DNA from 2 places in the Aquisalimonas asiatica genome. Region 1 is predicted to be linked to the other one. Evidence: predicted binding sites of a transcription regulator. Region 1 holds the regulator's gene; the other holds the start of a gene.

Region 1 (7,434 bases):
CGCCCTGATTGCTCAGCAGCCCCGCCATGCTGACGGCAGTGGTGGTCTTGCCCACCCCGCCTTTCTGATTGGCTATTGCCCAGGTACGCATACCGTCTCCAGACCGCTGCTCATGACAGGCGCGCCAGTGCGCCGCCGATTTCGGTCACCGCCATTTCGCGATCAGTCAGCCCCGCCTTGGCAACGGCCCCCGGCATGCCGTAGATGACACTGGTTGCCTCATCCTGCGACCAGACATGCCCCTGCCGCCGCTTGATGTCCTCAGCGCCCCGGCAACCGTCTGCACCCATGCCGGTCATGACGATACCGAGCACGCGGCCACCACAGGTGTTGGCCGCCTCGGTGAAGGCGACATCCACGCTGGGCTTGTAGAACTGGCCTTCCTGCGGCTCGATGGTATACACCCCGAGCGCCCCGCCCCGGCGCCGGATACCCATGTGAACGCCTCCTGGCGCGAGCAGCGCAACACCCGGCTCCAGCGTGTCCCCATCGGCCGCTTCGCGGACCTCCAGGCGGCACATGCCGTTCACCCGTTGGGCGAAGGCGCTGGTGAAGTTGGCCGGCATGTGCTGGACGATCAGTAGCGGCAGCGGGAAGTCCGCCGGCAGCTCCGTGAGCACCTTCTGCAGCGCCACCGGCCCGCCGGTGGAAGCACCGATGACCACCAGATCCAGATCACGCAACCCGGGCCCGCGCCGGGACGGCCGTGCACCCGGCGCGGCCTGGGTATCAGGGCGCGGCTCCGGCCGCGGCGGGACCCGGGCGGCCCGTGACCGCTCCGGCTGAGCCGGTGCGCTCGCGCCCCGTGCCGCCATGCGTGGCCCGCCGCCAACGGCCTTGACCTGCTCCTGCAGGCGCTTGCGCGCGGTCTCGGCATTCGCCGAAATATCGGAGAAACGCTTGGGCAGGAAATCCACGGCGCCCGCTTCCAGCGCGTCCAGGGTGGCGCGGGCACCATCGAACGTAAGCGACGAGAACATGAGCACCGGAGTCGGCCGCTGCTTCATGATCTCGCGCACGGCGGAGATGCCATCCAGCACGGGCATCTCGATATCCATGGTGACCACGTCTGGCTTCAGGCGCAGCACTTCCTCGATGGCCTGACGGCCATCGGCCGCCTCGCCCACCACCTCCAGTGCGCGATCCTCCGAGAGCATCTCCTTGATGCGTCGGCGGAAGAAACCGGAATCATCGACTATCAGTACGCGCGTGGCCACGCCACTCTCCTCATCATTCCTACATCCGGGAGCCGAAGGTCTTCACCAGACTGGGAATATCGATAATCAGCGAAATGCTGCCGTCCCCGGTAATGGTGGAGCCGGCCAGACCGGGCAGCCCCTGGAGCATGCTGCCCAGCGGCTTGATCACCACCTCCTCGAGGCCGATCACGTCATCCACCACGAACCCGACCACCTGGTTGCCGACATTCACGGTGACCACCTGCTGCTCGTCGCGGCCGGCATCCGGGTCTTTCGTCTCCAGGCTGCCGATGGCGTCGATCCAGCGCTCCAGGAAGAACAGCGGCATGGCCTTCTGCCGCACCATGACCACGCGGCGGTTATCCACCACCTTGGTCTTGTCCATCTCCAGCTCGAAGATCTCGCTGACCACCGACATGGGCAGCGCGAACTTGCGCCCGCGCATGCGCACCATGAGTGTCGGCAGGATGGCCAGCGTGAGCGGCACCTTGATGCGCAGCGTGGTGCCGCGGCCCTGGGCGGAGTCGATGTCCACCGTGCCGTTGAGCTGGGAGATCTTGGTCTTGACCACGTCCATGCCCACGCCGCGCCCGGAGACATCCGAGATCTCCGCCTTGGTGGAGAAGCCCGGCGTGAAGATCAGATTGAAGCAGTCCTTTTCGTCCAGTCGGCTGGCGGACTCCTTGTCCATCAGGCCTTTCTCGACCACCTTCTGCCGCAGAGCCTCGGGGTCCATGCCCTTGCCGTCGTCGGCGATGGTGAGCAGGATATGATCACCTTCCTGCGCCGCGGACAGCCGGAGCACCCCCTTGGAGGCCTTGCCCGCGGCCTTGCGGTCGGCCGGATCCTCGATACCGTGGTCCACGGAGTTCCGGACCAGGTGGATCAACGGGTCGGCCAGGGCCTCGACCAGGTTCTTGTCCAGGTCGGTGTCCTCGCCCTCCATCTGCAGATCCACTTCCTTGCCCAGGTTCCGGGCCAGGTCGCGCACCAGGCGCGGGAAGCGGCCGAAGACTTTCTTGATGGGCTGCATGCGGGTCTTCATGACCGCGCTCTGGAGGTCGGAGGTGACCAGCTCCAGATCGGCGACGGCCTGACTCATGCGCTCGTCATCGTACTGGGAACGGATGGTGCTCAGGCGGTTGCGGACCAGAACCAGCTCGCCCACCAGATTCATGATGTCGTCGAGCTTGGCGGTGTCCACACGTACGGAGGTATCCCCGCCGGCCTTGCCGCCACCGGCCGCACCGCCGGAGCCACTGTCACCGCCCCCGGAGCCACCTCCGGAACCACCGCCACCCTTGCCGCCGGATGCAGCGGCTGGCGCGGCAGATTTCGCCGGCGTGGCGGCACTCTTGCCCGTGTCCTTGTCCGCTCCTGCCGCAGCGGGAGCCGCCGCCGACGCCGCAGCACCGGCGCCGCCCGTGGTGGGGCCTTTGCCCGCGCCGTGGAGCTGGTCGAGCACCGACTCGAACTCGTCTTCGCTGATCAGGTCGTCACCGCCCGAACTCGCGGCCGGCACGTCCGGGTTCGAGCCCTTGGGAACGCCCCCGTGCTTGCCTTCGCCGTGAAGCTGGTCCAGGACGGCCTCGAATTCGTCCTCGGTGATGTCGTCACCGGACGCACCGCTGGCACCGTTATCGGTGGCCGGGGCCTCGGGCTCGTGCTTGTCCTCGTCGAGGGCGTCCAGCAGGGCCTCGAATTCGTCTTCGGTAATGTCGTCGCCACCTGCAACGGCCTGGCTGTCGCCGGCCTTGTCCTGCGGTGCAGGCTCGGATGCCGGCGCGGCCGACTGTGGCGCATCACCCACCGACTCCTGCTCCTGCAGGAGTTCCAGCGCGCGCAGAAGCTCTTCGGGTGCTTCGCGCGGGTCCTCGCCGTTCCCCAGGTCACTGAACTGGTTGTTCACCACGTCCAGGGCACGCAGGACGTAGTCCATCAGCTCCGCGGTGACCTCGCGCTCACCGTTGCGCAGGAGGTTGAAGAGGTCTTCGGTGCGGTGGCAGATCTCCACCAGCGGGTCGAAGCCCAGGAAGCCCGCACCACCCTTGATGGTATGGAAGCCGCGGAACACCGCGTTGAGCAGATCCTGGTCCTGCGGTGCGCGCTCCAGCTGGACGAGCTGCTCACCCAGCTCCTCCAGGATCTCCCGGGACTCCACGAGGAAGTCCTGTACGATGTCGTCTTGCGTATCAACTGCCATAAAGCCCCCAAGCGATACCCGGCCCGCGCCCGCGCGCTGGGCTTCCGGGATGCCGTCACTCCGACCCGCCACTCACCAATGCGGCGCGAACTCAGAAACCAAGACTGGAGAGCAGGTCATCCACCTCGTCCTGACCACTGACCGCCGAGTCCGATTCCTGTCCCGGCACCTGCGGCCCCTCCAGTTTCATTGCATCTTCCGTGTTCTTGTCGGCCGATTTCCCGTCTTCCGTAGCTTTTCCTTGCGTCTGTCGCGGGGCGGAGATGGAAATCAGGGACACCAGCCCGTCCTCCACCTCTCTCACCAGGTCCATGACACGGCGGATGATCTGGCCCGTAAGGTCCTGATAATCCTGCGCCATCAGCGCGTCGGTCAGCTTCTCCTGGATGGCGTCGCCCTCGGTCTCCAGGCGCTCGAAGAACTGGTCAAGCCGTTGGCCGAGCCCGCGGAACTCGGTGGCCGACAGCTGCCGTGAGCGGAACCGCTTCCACTCCGCGGCCAGCGTCTTGCCATCGCTGCTGATGCCGGACAGAGTCTCAAGGGACTCTTCCAGCGCGGTCAGCGTCCGGTGCGCCGAGTTCTCGGTCAGCTCGATGACGTGATTCAGCCGCTGATGGGCATCGGGAATCTCGGAGACGGCGATGTCGCTCAGCCGGCCGTCCAGGCGGAAGGATTTCAGCGCCTCGTGGAGCTCCCGGGTCAGCTTGCCGACCTCCCGGAACAACTCCGTCTCGCGCAGGCGGGTCAACTCATCCAGCGCCTCGCCCACGGCCTCCCCGTCACCGGCCTCGATCGAGGACAGCAATTCGCGAGCCTTGGCTTCGTAGGCGGCAAGATCCTGGCTGCCGTCCGTCATGCGCCTGCCCTCACTCGGCCGATTCGATACGGTCGAAGATCTTGTTGATCTTCTCTTCCAGCGTTGCCGCGGTGAACGGCTTGACGATGTAACCGTTCACGCCCGCCTGGGCCGCTTCGATGATCTGTTCACGCTTGGACTCTGCGGTCACCATCAGCACCGGAAGATGCTTGAGGTCGTCGTCCGCACGGACGTGCTTGAGCAGCGTCAGCCCGTCCATGCCCGGCATGTTCCAGTCCGTGACGAGAAAGTCGAAGCCTCCCTTCTTGAGCTGGGGCAGCGCCGTGTTGCCGTCATCGGCTTCCTGGGTGTTCTGGAAGCCAAGCTCGCGCAGGAGGTTTCTGATAATGCGCCGCATCGTGGAGAAGTCGTCCACGATCAGTATTCTCATGTCTTTATCCAGACTCACAATCAATCACCTTTGCTTTAATCAGGCGGTGAACACGTCGGTGTCTCGTTAACGCTCTCACCCTGCCGGAGCGCGTTCCTGCGTTCTGCCGCACACGTCGCGATTTTGACGGTCGATACAAACGCCCGGTCACTCTGTCCAATCGGCAAGACGCGCCCTCAACTTGAGCATGATCCGCCCATGAATCTGGCTGACCCGGGATTCCGTGACCCCGAGCACTTCCCCGATTTCACGCAGATTCAGCTCCTGTTCATAGTACAGGGACATCACCAGCTGCTCGCGCTCCGGGAGCGTCCCGATGGCTTCAACCAGGGACTGGCGGAACCCGGCATTCTGGATGTGCTGTTCCGGCCCTTCATCGTCCCCCTCATGCTCCCGGGTCTCCCCGGTGGCCGGAGAGACCTCATCGAGGCTGAACAGCTTGGCGCTGGAGACGTCATTCAGGGTCTGGTGGTACTCATCGGCACTCATGCCGAGTTCTTCCATGACCTCGCTGTCGCGGGCATCGCGTCCGGTACGATTTTCGATCTCGCGAACGGCCTGGGCCACTTCCCGGCCACGGCGATGGACGGACCGCGGCGTCCAGTCGAGCCGCCGGATCTCGTCCAGCATGGCGCCGCGAATGCGAATCCCCGCATACGTCGGAAAACTGGCGCCGTGGGAGGCGTCGAACTGCCGGGCCGCCTCCAGCAGGCCGATCATGCCGGCCTGGATCAGATCCTCCAGCTGCACGGACTCGGGCAGCCGGGCAAGCAGATGATGGGCAATTCGCTTGACCAGGGGGGCGTTCTGAACGACCAGGTCGTTCTCCCCGGTCTGCGCCTGCACCTGCGAGTACGCTGCGGCGCGCGAACTCATGACAGCACCTCCCCAGCTTCACCACTGTACTGAATGAGACGTTCCACGAAGAATTCCAGATGCCCTTCCGCCCGAGTTGGCGCGGGCAGCCGGTCAACGCGCTTCGCCAGCTCCCGGAAGGCCCGGGCAGAGGGGCTGCCGGGATAGAGCGTGGTCACGGCCTGCTGTTGCTGCACCGCCCGACGCTGCGCGTCATCACTGGGGATCCCGCCCATGTAGGCGACGGTCAGGTCCAGATAGCGCTCACACACTCTCAGCAACTTCCCGTACAGCTCCTGGCCCTGCGCGGCACTGGCTATCATGTTGGCGACCATGTGCACACGGTGTAGACCGAAATCGCGGTTGAGTACCTTGATCAGCGCGTACGCGTCCGTGATGGACGACGGTTCGTCGCACGCCACCACGAGCACCTCGCGGGCGGCCCGGGCGAACGTCAGCACGTTGTCGGCGATGCCGGCGGCGGTGTCAATGATCAGGTAGTCCCAGTCGCCGGTCAGCTCGCTGAAGCTCCGGATCAGCCCAACCTGCTCCGCGGCGCTGAGTGCCGCCATTCCCTTGACACCCGAGGAGGCGGGGATGATCTGCACGCCACCCGGGCCATCAATCAGAATGTCTTCCAGCTCCACCTGCCCGGACACCACGTGGGACAGGTTGTGCCGGGTCTCGAGACCCAGCAGGACGTCCACGTTGGCAAGCCCCAGATCCGCATCCATGAGCAGCACGCGATTCCCCGCGCTCGCCAGTGAAGCGGCCAGATTGACGGACACACTGGTCTTGCCGACTCCGCCCTTGCCGCTGGCAACGGCGATCACCTTGACCCGTGTCAGACTCGATGCCTGATCCATTAACGCTGTGCTCTTTGTTCAGTCATGGCGCGCCCCCCCGGGAACTCCTGCCGCTGCGACGCGGGGACCCCATGATGTGCGCCGCTCAGTGCGACCCACCCACCGAGAAGGTCACGGCCATCTGCTCGTCGTCCACTTCCTGGCCGTACTCTTCCACAAGTTTCAGCGCATCCTGCACCAGACGGCCGGCATCGGCCGGCATGAGATCCTCCGGCACCCGCTGACCGTTGCCCAGGAAACTCACCGGCAGCCGGTGGCGCAGCAGCACGGTAAGCGCTGCGCCGAGGCTGGCGGCGTCATCGGTCTTGGTGAGAATGCATCCGGACGGCGCCACGCCGCCATAGGACTTCACCGTCGCGTTCAGAGCCGCCAGCTGCGTGTTCGCCGACAGAACCAGGTAACTACGGATGCGATCACCCACGCCCTTCAACGTGGTGAACTGCTCCGCGAGCCGCATGTCCCGTTGGCTGACCCCGGCAGTGTCCACCAGGACGAGGCGTTTGTCCGAGAGGTCGGCGAGCACCGTCTCCAGTTCTTCGGCGGAATTCGCGGTCTGTACCGTCACGCCCAGGATCCGCGCAAAGTTGCGCAACTGGTCCTGGGCACCGATGCGCACGTTGTCCGTGCTCACCAGTGCAACCTTGCGTCGACCGTGACGCAGGGCAAACTGGGCTGCCAGCTTGGCCACCGTCGTGGTCTTGCCGACCCCCGTGGGGCCCACCAGCGCGACCACGCCGCCGCGGTCGAGCAGGTCATCCTCTTTCACCGGCAGATGGCGCTTCACGGTATGCAGCGCATGCCGCAGTGCCAGTTCGGGCTCCAGCTTCTCGTCCACGCGGTTGGCGAGCTGGCGACACACATCCGGGCCGAAACCGATCTCGGTCAGCTGCCGCAGCAGTGTCGTGCGCCCCGGATGACTCTTGCCCTGCTGCTGCCACTCCATCATGGAGAGCTGATTCTCGAACAGCGTCCGCAGCACTTTGAGCTCGCTGCGCATGGCTTCCACGGACTCGTCGTCCCGGCCGGCCACCTCATCCGGGCGCTCCGTCCGCTCGGGCCCCCGG
Region 2 (7,434 bases), on a different contig from region 1:
AGCGCGCCCGGGAGGGCATGTTCCTGGGGTTCCAGTACCCGGTGGAAATCCCCGGCGTCTCCAACACCTACTTCCTCAAGGCTGCCGCCAACGCCATCCGCAAGCACCGTGGCGAGCCGGAAGTGGATGCCGCCCAGTTCCTCAAGCATGTCCGTGAGCGCATGGAGCTGGTGCAGATGGACGAGTCCCTGCTCAAGCGCCCGGTGAATGCCGGCTTCTCCGGCGGCGAGAAGAAGCGCAACGAGATCTTCCAGATGGCGGTCCTGGAGCCGCGCCTGGCGATCCTCGACGAGACCGACTCCGGCCTCGACATCGACGCCCTGCGCACGGTGTCCCACGGCGTCAACGCCCTGCGTTCCGATGACCGCGGCTTCCTGCTGATCACGCACTATCAGCGCCTGTTGAACTACATCGTGCCGGACACCGTGCACGTCATGGTCGACGGCCGCATCGTGAAGTCCGGTGGCAAGGAGCTGGCCGAGGAGCTGGAAGCATCGGGGTACGCGATGTTCGAGGAAGGCACGGCCGCCTGAGCCAACGGCGACTAACGGGGTAAACCAATGGCAGCAGTTGCAGAACAGAACAGCGTCTACCTGCAGGATTTCCAGCAGCGGGACCGCGCCAGTGAGCCGACCTGGTGGGGGACCCGCCGCGAGGCCGCCATGCAGCGGTTCGAGGCAGCTGGCTTTCCGTCGCGCAAGGTCGAGGCGTGGAAACAGACCAAGCTGGCGCACGTGACCCAGGAGCACTTCCGTGCGGCCACCTCCGCGGGCGAGCTGGATCAGGATGCTCAGAGTCGCCTGGCGGTGGTCGATGACGCGGTGCGCATCGTCTTCGTCGATGGCATTCTCGACGCCGAGCGCTCGCAGCTCGACAGGCTACCCGACGGCCTCACCGTGCGGACTCTTGCGGATGCCCTGCAGGAATCCGGTGGCGTCGCCGAGACCCACCTGGCCCGGCATGCCGACGCCGAAGCGCACCCGTTTCTGGCGCTGAACACCGCATTCACCACCGAAGGCGTCGTGATCGAAGTGGGCAGCGGCGCCGCGCCCGAGCAGCCGCTGGAGCTGGTGCACGTGATGACGGCCGGCGCCGGCAGCGTCGCCTCCTGGCCGCGGGTGCTCATCCACGGCGCCACCAGCTCCGAGGTCACGGTGGTGCAGCGCTATTACGGCGCCAACGGCGCGGCCTACCTGACGTCGCCGGTGACCGAGATCATTGCCGACGCCAACAGCCAGGTGAACTTCTACCAGCACGTGGAAGAGGGTGATCAGGGGGCTCACCTGGGGGTGATCCACGCCACCGTGGATCGCGATGCCCGGGTCAAGGGGCATGCCCTGCATGCCAGCGGCCGCACCGTGCGCACCGACTTCTACGTCAACCTGGACGGCCCCGGTGGCGACGCCACCCTGAACGGGTTGTATCTGGTGCGTAACGGGCAGTTCGCCGACATCCACACCTGGGTGCGGCACAATGCCGATCACTGCACCAGCCAGCAGCTCATGAAGGGGGTGCTGGAAGGCAAGTCGGAAGCGGTATTCGACGGCATGATCCACGTGGCCCGGGATGCCCAGCAGACCGACGCGGACCAGCAGAACCGCAACCTGCTGCTGAGTCCGAAGGCGCTGGCGCACTCCAACCCGCGGCTCGAGATCTACGCCGACGACGTCAAGTGCGGCCACGGCTCCACCGTGGGCGAGCTGGACGAGGATGCCGTGCTCTACATGCGCACCCGGGGTATCTCCGATGAAGAGGCCCGTGGTGTGCTGACATTCGCTTTCGCCAATGAAATGCTGGAGCCAGTGGCCATGCAGTCCCTGCGCGAGTACGAGCGCGAGGCCCTGCTGTCGCTGCTTCCGGGCGAGGAGGCCGTGAGGAAGCTGTTATGAGCAACGTGGACCCCGTGGTCAACGGCGATTCCGGACTGGACGTGGACGCCGTCCGCGCCCAGTTCCCGATCCTGCACCAGGCGATCAACGGCAAGCCGCTGGTCTACCTGGACAACGGTGCGACGGCGCAGAAGCCCCAGGCGGTGATCGATGCCGTGAGCGACTGTTACAGCAGTTACTACGCCAACATCCACCGCGGGGTCCACGATCTCTCGCAGCGCTCCACCACCGCCTTCGAGGCGGTGCGGGGCACGGTGCAGCGGTTCCTGAACGCGCCTTCGGAAGACGAGGTAGTGTTCACCCGCGGCACCACCGAAGGCATCAACCTGGTGGCCAACAGCTTCGTCCGCCCCATGCTCCGTGCGGGCGACGAGATCCTGGTCACGGGCATGGAGCATCACTCCAACATCGTGCCGTGGCAGCTCCTGTGCGACGCCACCGGTGCGAAACTGGTGGTGGTTCCGTTCTCCGATGCCGGCGAGATCGATCCCGCCGACGTGGCCGAGCGGCTCACCGAGCGCACCAGGTTCGTGAGCGTCATCCACGTCTCCAACGCCCTGGGCACCATCAACCCGGTGGAGGAGATCATCCGCCTGGCCCGCGAGCGCGACGTGCCCGTGCTGCTGGACGGCGCCCAGTCGGCGCCGCACATGCCGGTGGACGTCCAGGCGCTGGGGTGCGACTTCTTCGTGTTCTCCGGTCACAAGACCTACGGCCCCAGCGGCGCCGGTGTGCTCTGGGGCCGGTATGCGCTGCTGGAGGCGATGCCGCCCTGGCACGGTGGGGGGGACATGATCAAGACGGTGAGTTTCGAGCGTTCGGAGTTCGCCGAGCCGCCCCAGCGGTTCGAGGCGGGCACGCCCAACATCGCCGGTGTCATCGGCATGGGAGCGGGCCTGGAGTGGCTGATGGCGCTGGGGCTGGACAAGGTTGCCGCCCATGAGGCGGATCTGCTCGCCTACGCCCACGACCGGGTAGGCGCTCTGGAGGGCGTGCGCATCATCGGCACCGCGCGGCGCAAGGCCGGGGCGCTGTCGTTCGTCATGGACGAGGCCCATCCCCACGACATCGGGACCATTCTCGACAACGACGGTGTTGCCATCCGCTCGGGCCACCACTGCGCCCAGCCGGTAATGCAGCGCTACGGCATTCCCGCCACGGCGCGGGCGTCCTTTGGCGTCTACAACACCCGGGACGACGTGGACCGCCTGGTGGCCTCCATCGACAAGGTCCGGCGACTGTTCGCCTAGCCCGGTGCACTCCACTGATGGCTGACGATCTGCTGAAGCTCTACCAGGATGTGGTCCTGGCGCATAACCGGCAACCGCACAACTTCGTGGAGGTGGACCCGGCCACCCACCGTGGCCACGGCTACAACCCGCTGTGCGGCGACCGCATCGAGCTGACCCTGGATGTGCGTGATGGCGTGATCGCCACCATCGGCTTCCAGGGGGAGAGCTGCGCCATCGCCACCGCCTCCGCGTCACTGCTGACCACGGTCCTGGAAGGGCGAAGCGTGGATGACGCACTGGCCGTCATGGACGCCTTCAACCGCGCCCTGGACGGCGACGAGACCGCTGTCGTCCCGGAGACCCTGCAGCCCCTGCTGGCGGTGCGCGCGTTCCCGTCCCGCCTCAAGTGCGCCGGCCTGCCGTGGGCGTCGCTGTCGGCGGCGCTGGCCGATGATGACGCCGCCGCTTCCACGGAGCAGGGTCAGGGAACGTAGATCACCCGGAAACCGCCCCAGTGCCGGCCGTGGACGTAGATGGGCGCGGATGCGTCCTTGGTCAGCACGAACCGCTCGCCCATGTTGCGCCGATACGCCTGCAGCAGGAAGGGCTCGGTGTTCTTCGCCGCACTCTGTCCGGTCCGGTCGGTGTAGATCTGCCGGTGACGGGCGTTTGCCAGGTTCCAGTCCCGGTCTCCGGGGCGCTGGGGGTTGGATACGTGCAGGTTGTGGGTGCCAATGTAACCCTGATCGTCGGTGGCGCAGCAGGAGAGGATCTTGTCGTGGCAGCTCAGGATCTCCTCCTGGAACGCCGGAAACAGGGTGTCGGTGAGCTCCACGAAGCGGGTCATGTACTGCTGCGGATCAGTGTCGGGCACCGGGACGTAGTCCCGGTCGAAGACGTCCGCTTCCGTGAGCTGCCCGTCGCGGAGTGCCTGCTCCAGTGCCGCGCCCGCCGCCCTGGCACCTTCCTGCGCCTTGTTGATGAAAAAGCGGTCCACGGTGTCCACGTCCACCGAGTTGCAGAGGTTGAGCAGTTTCTGCCCTTCACCGAGCAGCGTGTCCAGCCGGCCGTTGGCGCTGGTGAGGTCGCGCGCGGATTGTTGTACCTCGCCGTGCAGTTCGTTCAGCTCCTGGCTCGCCCGGCTGCAGGTCTCGTTCATCTCGCCGGTGGCACTCTGGATGTGTCGGGACTGCTCGCCCACCTGGCGAATGGCCTGTTCCAGGGTGGTGAGGACCTCGCTGATGTTCCGGGAGTCCGCCTGCACGCGTTCGGCGCGGCTGGCGCCGTCGCGGCCCTTGGCCGCCAGGGTCTCCGCCGTGTCGGACAATCCTTCCAGTGTCTGTTCGATGCTCTGGGTGGCTTGCCCGGTCTCTTCGGCCAGAGCGCTGACCTGTTCCGCCACCACGGCGAAGCCCTGGCCGCGTGACCCGGCGCGGGCGGCCTCGATGCTGGCGTTGACGGCCAGGAAGTTGGTCTGCTTGGCGATGGCCGAGATACTGGTGGACGCCTTGTGAATCCGTTGCAGTGCATCCTGCAGCTGCGACAGCTCGGTGGTCATCTGCCCCACCTGCCCGGTCATGTCCTGGAGGTCGGTGACGGTGGAGCGGATGTCCTCCGAGGCGGCGCTGAGGCTGCTCGCGGTGGTTTCCGCGCTCTGCCGGGCCTCGTCGGCGGATTCCTGTACGGACTGGCCCGCGGCCTCCAGCTGTCCCGTGGCGCGGGAGAAGGTCTCCAGCATGGCGGCTTCGTGGGCGACACGCTCCTCCACCTGGTTGACGGCGCCGGCCACGTCCGAGACGTAGACGGTCAGCGTGCCGGTGGTGCTGGCGGTCTCCTGGATCAGGCGCTCGGCGTCGGCGGCGGTGTTGTCGTCACCCAGGCCGGCCGAGAGGGTCTGCGCCGTGCCGGCAAGCTGGCGGGCATTGTCCCGGGCTTCGGTGAGGGCGTTGCGGGTGGTGTCCACTTCCCCGCTCATGCCCTCAAGACCGTCCACGGTTTTCCGGCATGAGCTGTTGATCTCGCGCACCGACTCGTTGATGCGCGTGTAGGCGCCGTCCACCGCGGCCATGGCACCGCCGACGGTGTCCAGGAGGTCCTGCACGGTGCTGGTGCCGGTCTGGATGGTGCCGGTCAGGGTGGTGCAGTGACTTGCACGGTCGATCAGCTTGCGCGCGTGTTCCCGGAGCTCGTCGAGGATGCCGCTGATCTCCTCCGTGGCCTGGCCGGTCTGTTTGGCCAGCTCTTTCACGTGCTCGGCGACGACGGCGAAACCGCGGCCGATTCCGCCGGCCCGGGTGGCCTCGATGGTGGCGTTCAGTGCCAGCAGATTGGTCTGCTTGGCGATGGTGGCGATGGAGTCCGCGGCGCTGCCAACCCCCTCCAGGGCAGCGTCGAGATTGCCGATCTCCTGTTCGGTGGCCGACACGGCGTCGGTCAGGGCGGTGATGTCGTCCAGGGAGCGGGTCAGTGTGGCGCGGGAGTCTTCCACGGCGCGGTCCGCTTCGGTGGTGGCTTCCCGTGCCTCGCGGGCGGCGCCTTCCGTGGTCTCGTTGGTGCGGGCGAGCTGCCGGCCCAGGTCCAGCAGTGACTGAAACCGCCTGGCCTCCTGGTCAACCCGGTCACTGACCGCCACCAGCTCCTGCTGAATCTGGTCGATTTCGCCGTGCAGTCCGTCCGCGTGGCTGCCGAGGCGTTCGATCAGCCCTGTGTGATCCACGGGCGCACTGCGGTCACGTTCCGTGGCGGGTTCCCGTCGTGTCCGGGCGCTGATCCAGGGAAGGCGCATGGGTATCTCCTCGCTCCGGTCGTTCTTATCATCAGGGCCGCCCGGTGAGGGGGGCGACACCTCAATATAGAATAACGGCCGGGACTGCCGATACTTGAGTTCGCCAGTGACCATCCGGGTGTCGCGGATCAGCGTCATCTGGACAAATCACGCTGGCTGTCAAAAACTGTGACAATCTGCGTCTTTTACATTTGAACGCTTCTGGTAGTCTGGCGCTCGGAACCGGATACGAGGCGTTTGAATGCGTTCAATGTTTGCCACCGCCGAAACGCAGATGCGTCAGCGGCAGCGTTGGGGTCATGGCACCGCGCTGATTGTCACTCTGCTGATTCTCGCAGCCGCCTACGGGCTGGAGTATATCGGTGGTATGGAGCCCTGCCCGCTCTGCATGGTGCAGCGCCTTGTCTTCGCCGCGCTCGCGGTGGTGTTTCTGATCGGTTTCCTTCATGGCGCGCCGTTCTGGGGGCGTTATTTCTACGGTGTGCTCGGCGCGCTGGTTGCTGCCGTGGGCGTCGGCGTCGCGGGCCGCCACCTCTGGCTCCAGAGCCTGCCTCCGGAAGAGGTGCCCGCCTGTGGTCCGGGGCTGGATTACATGGTCGATGCGTTTCCGATCACGGAAGTCATCGCCATGGTGCTTGCCGGCTCCGGTGAGTGTGCGGAAGTGCACGAGGTCCTCGGCCTGACCCTGCCGGGCTGGACCCTGGCCGGGTACGCGCTGCTCGGCCTCTGGGCCCTGTGGATCTGCCGGCGGCCGCGCTGAGACCTGGCTTTACCTGCTGAAAGGTTAGTACCATCCCGTGCTCGACCGGTACCGGCCAGCGGACAGCGGGAGAGCCTCCGTGAACGACATCGACCACCACCTGGGGCCCGACGGGGCGCTGGCAGGGGCGCTGCCCGGCTTCCAGCCCCGCGAGGAACAGCAGGCCCTGGGGCGTGGTGTGGCGGAGGCGATCGACGCCGGTGAGACGCTGATCGCCGAGGCGGGCACCGGCACGGGCAAGACCTTTGCCTATCTCCTGCCCGCGTTGCTCTCCGGCAAGCGGGTGATCGTCTCCACCGGCACCAAGACCCTGCAGGATCAGCTCTACCAGAAGGACCTCCCGCTGCTGCGCGACGCACTGGACCTGCCCCGGCGGACTGCACTGCTGAAGGGGCGCACCAACTACCTCTGTCTCTACCGCACCGATCTGGCCGAGGTGGACGCCCGGTTCGACCGCCCCGGCACCGGTGCCCAGCTGCAGGCGATCCGCCAGTGGGCGGCGGTGACGGATAGCGGCGACATCTCCGAGCTGGCTGAGGTCCCCAACGATGCGCCGATCTGGGGGCGGGCCACCTCCACCGCCGACAACTGCCTCGGCCAGGAGTGCCCGCTCTATGACGACTGCTTTCTCATGGCGGCCCGGCGCCGTGCACAGGAGGCGGATCTGCTGGTGGTCAATCACCACCTGCTGCTTGCCGACATGGCCCTGAAAGAGGGCGGCTTTGGTGAGGTGCTGCCCTCGGCCGACGCCTACATCCTCGACGAGGC

The links. Region 1 encodes FliA, which starts transcription of late flagellar genes. Its sites were predicted from a motif close to GCTAAAGTTNNNNNNNNNNCNGCCGATA; they were not measured.
Region 2: the regulator FliA is predicted to act here: its motif matches at 5,979-6,006, upstream of BMZ02_RS08055 (methyl-accepting chemotaxis protein).

The regions. Positions count from the first base shown of each region.
Region 1 is NZ_FOEG01000001.1:791,974-799,407, forward strand. Features, by position in the region: gene BMZ02_RS03710 (ParA family protein) at 1-91, opposite strand, end outside; gene BMZ02_RS03715 (protein-glutamate methylesterase/protein-glutamine glutaminase) at 111-1,217, opposite strand; gene BMZ02_RS03720 (chemotaxis protein CheA) at 1,237-3,402, opposite strand; gene BMZ02_RS03725 (protein phosphatase CheZ) at 3,494-4,258, opposite strand; gene cheY (chemotaxis response regulator CheY) at 4,269-4,661, opposite strand; gene BMZ02_RS03735 (RNA polymerase sigma factor FliA) at 4,797-5,525, opposite strand; gene BMZ02_RS03740 (MinD/ParA family protein) at 5,522-6,370, opposite strand; gene flhF (flagellar biosynthesis GTPase FlhF) at 6,456-7,434, opposite strand, start outside.
Region 2 is NZ_FOEG01000003.1:19,658-27,091, reverse strand. Features, by position in the region: gene sufC (Fe-S cluster assembly ATPase SufC) at 1-533, shown strand, start outside; gene sufD (Fe-S cluster assembly protein SufD) at 561-1,889, shown strand; gene BMZ02_RS08065 (cysteine desulfurase) at 1,886-3,139, shown strand; gene sufU (Fe-S cluster assembly sulfur transfer protein SufU) at 3,157-3,615, shown strand; gene BMZ02_RS08055 (methyl-accepting chemotaxis protein) at 3,603-5,906, opposite strand; gene BMZ02_RS08050 (disulfide bond formation protein B) at 6,148-6,666, shown strand; gene yoaA (DNA repair helicase YoaA) at 6,746-7,434, shown strand, end outside.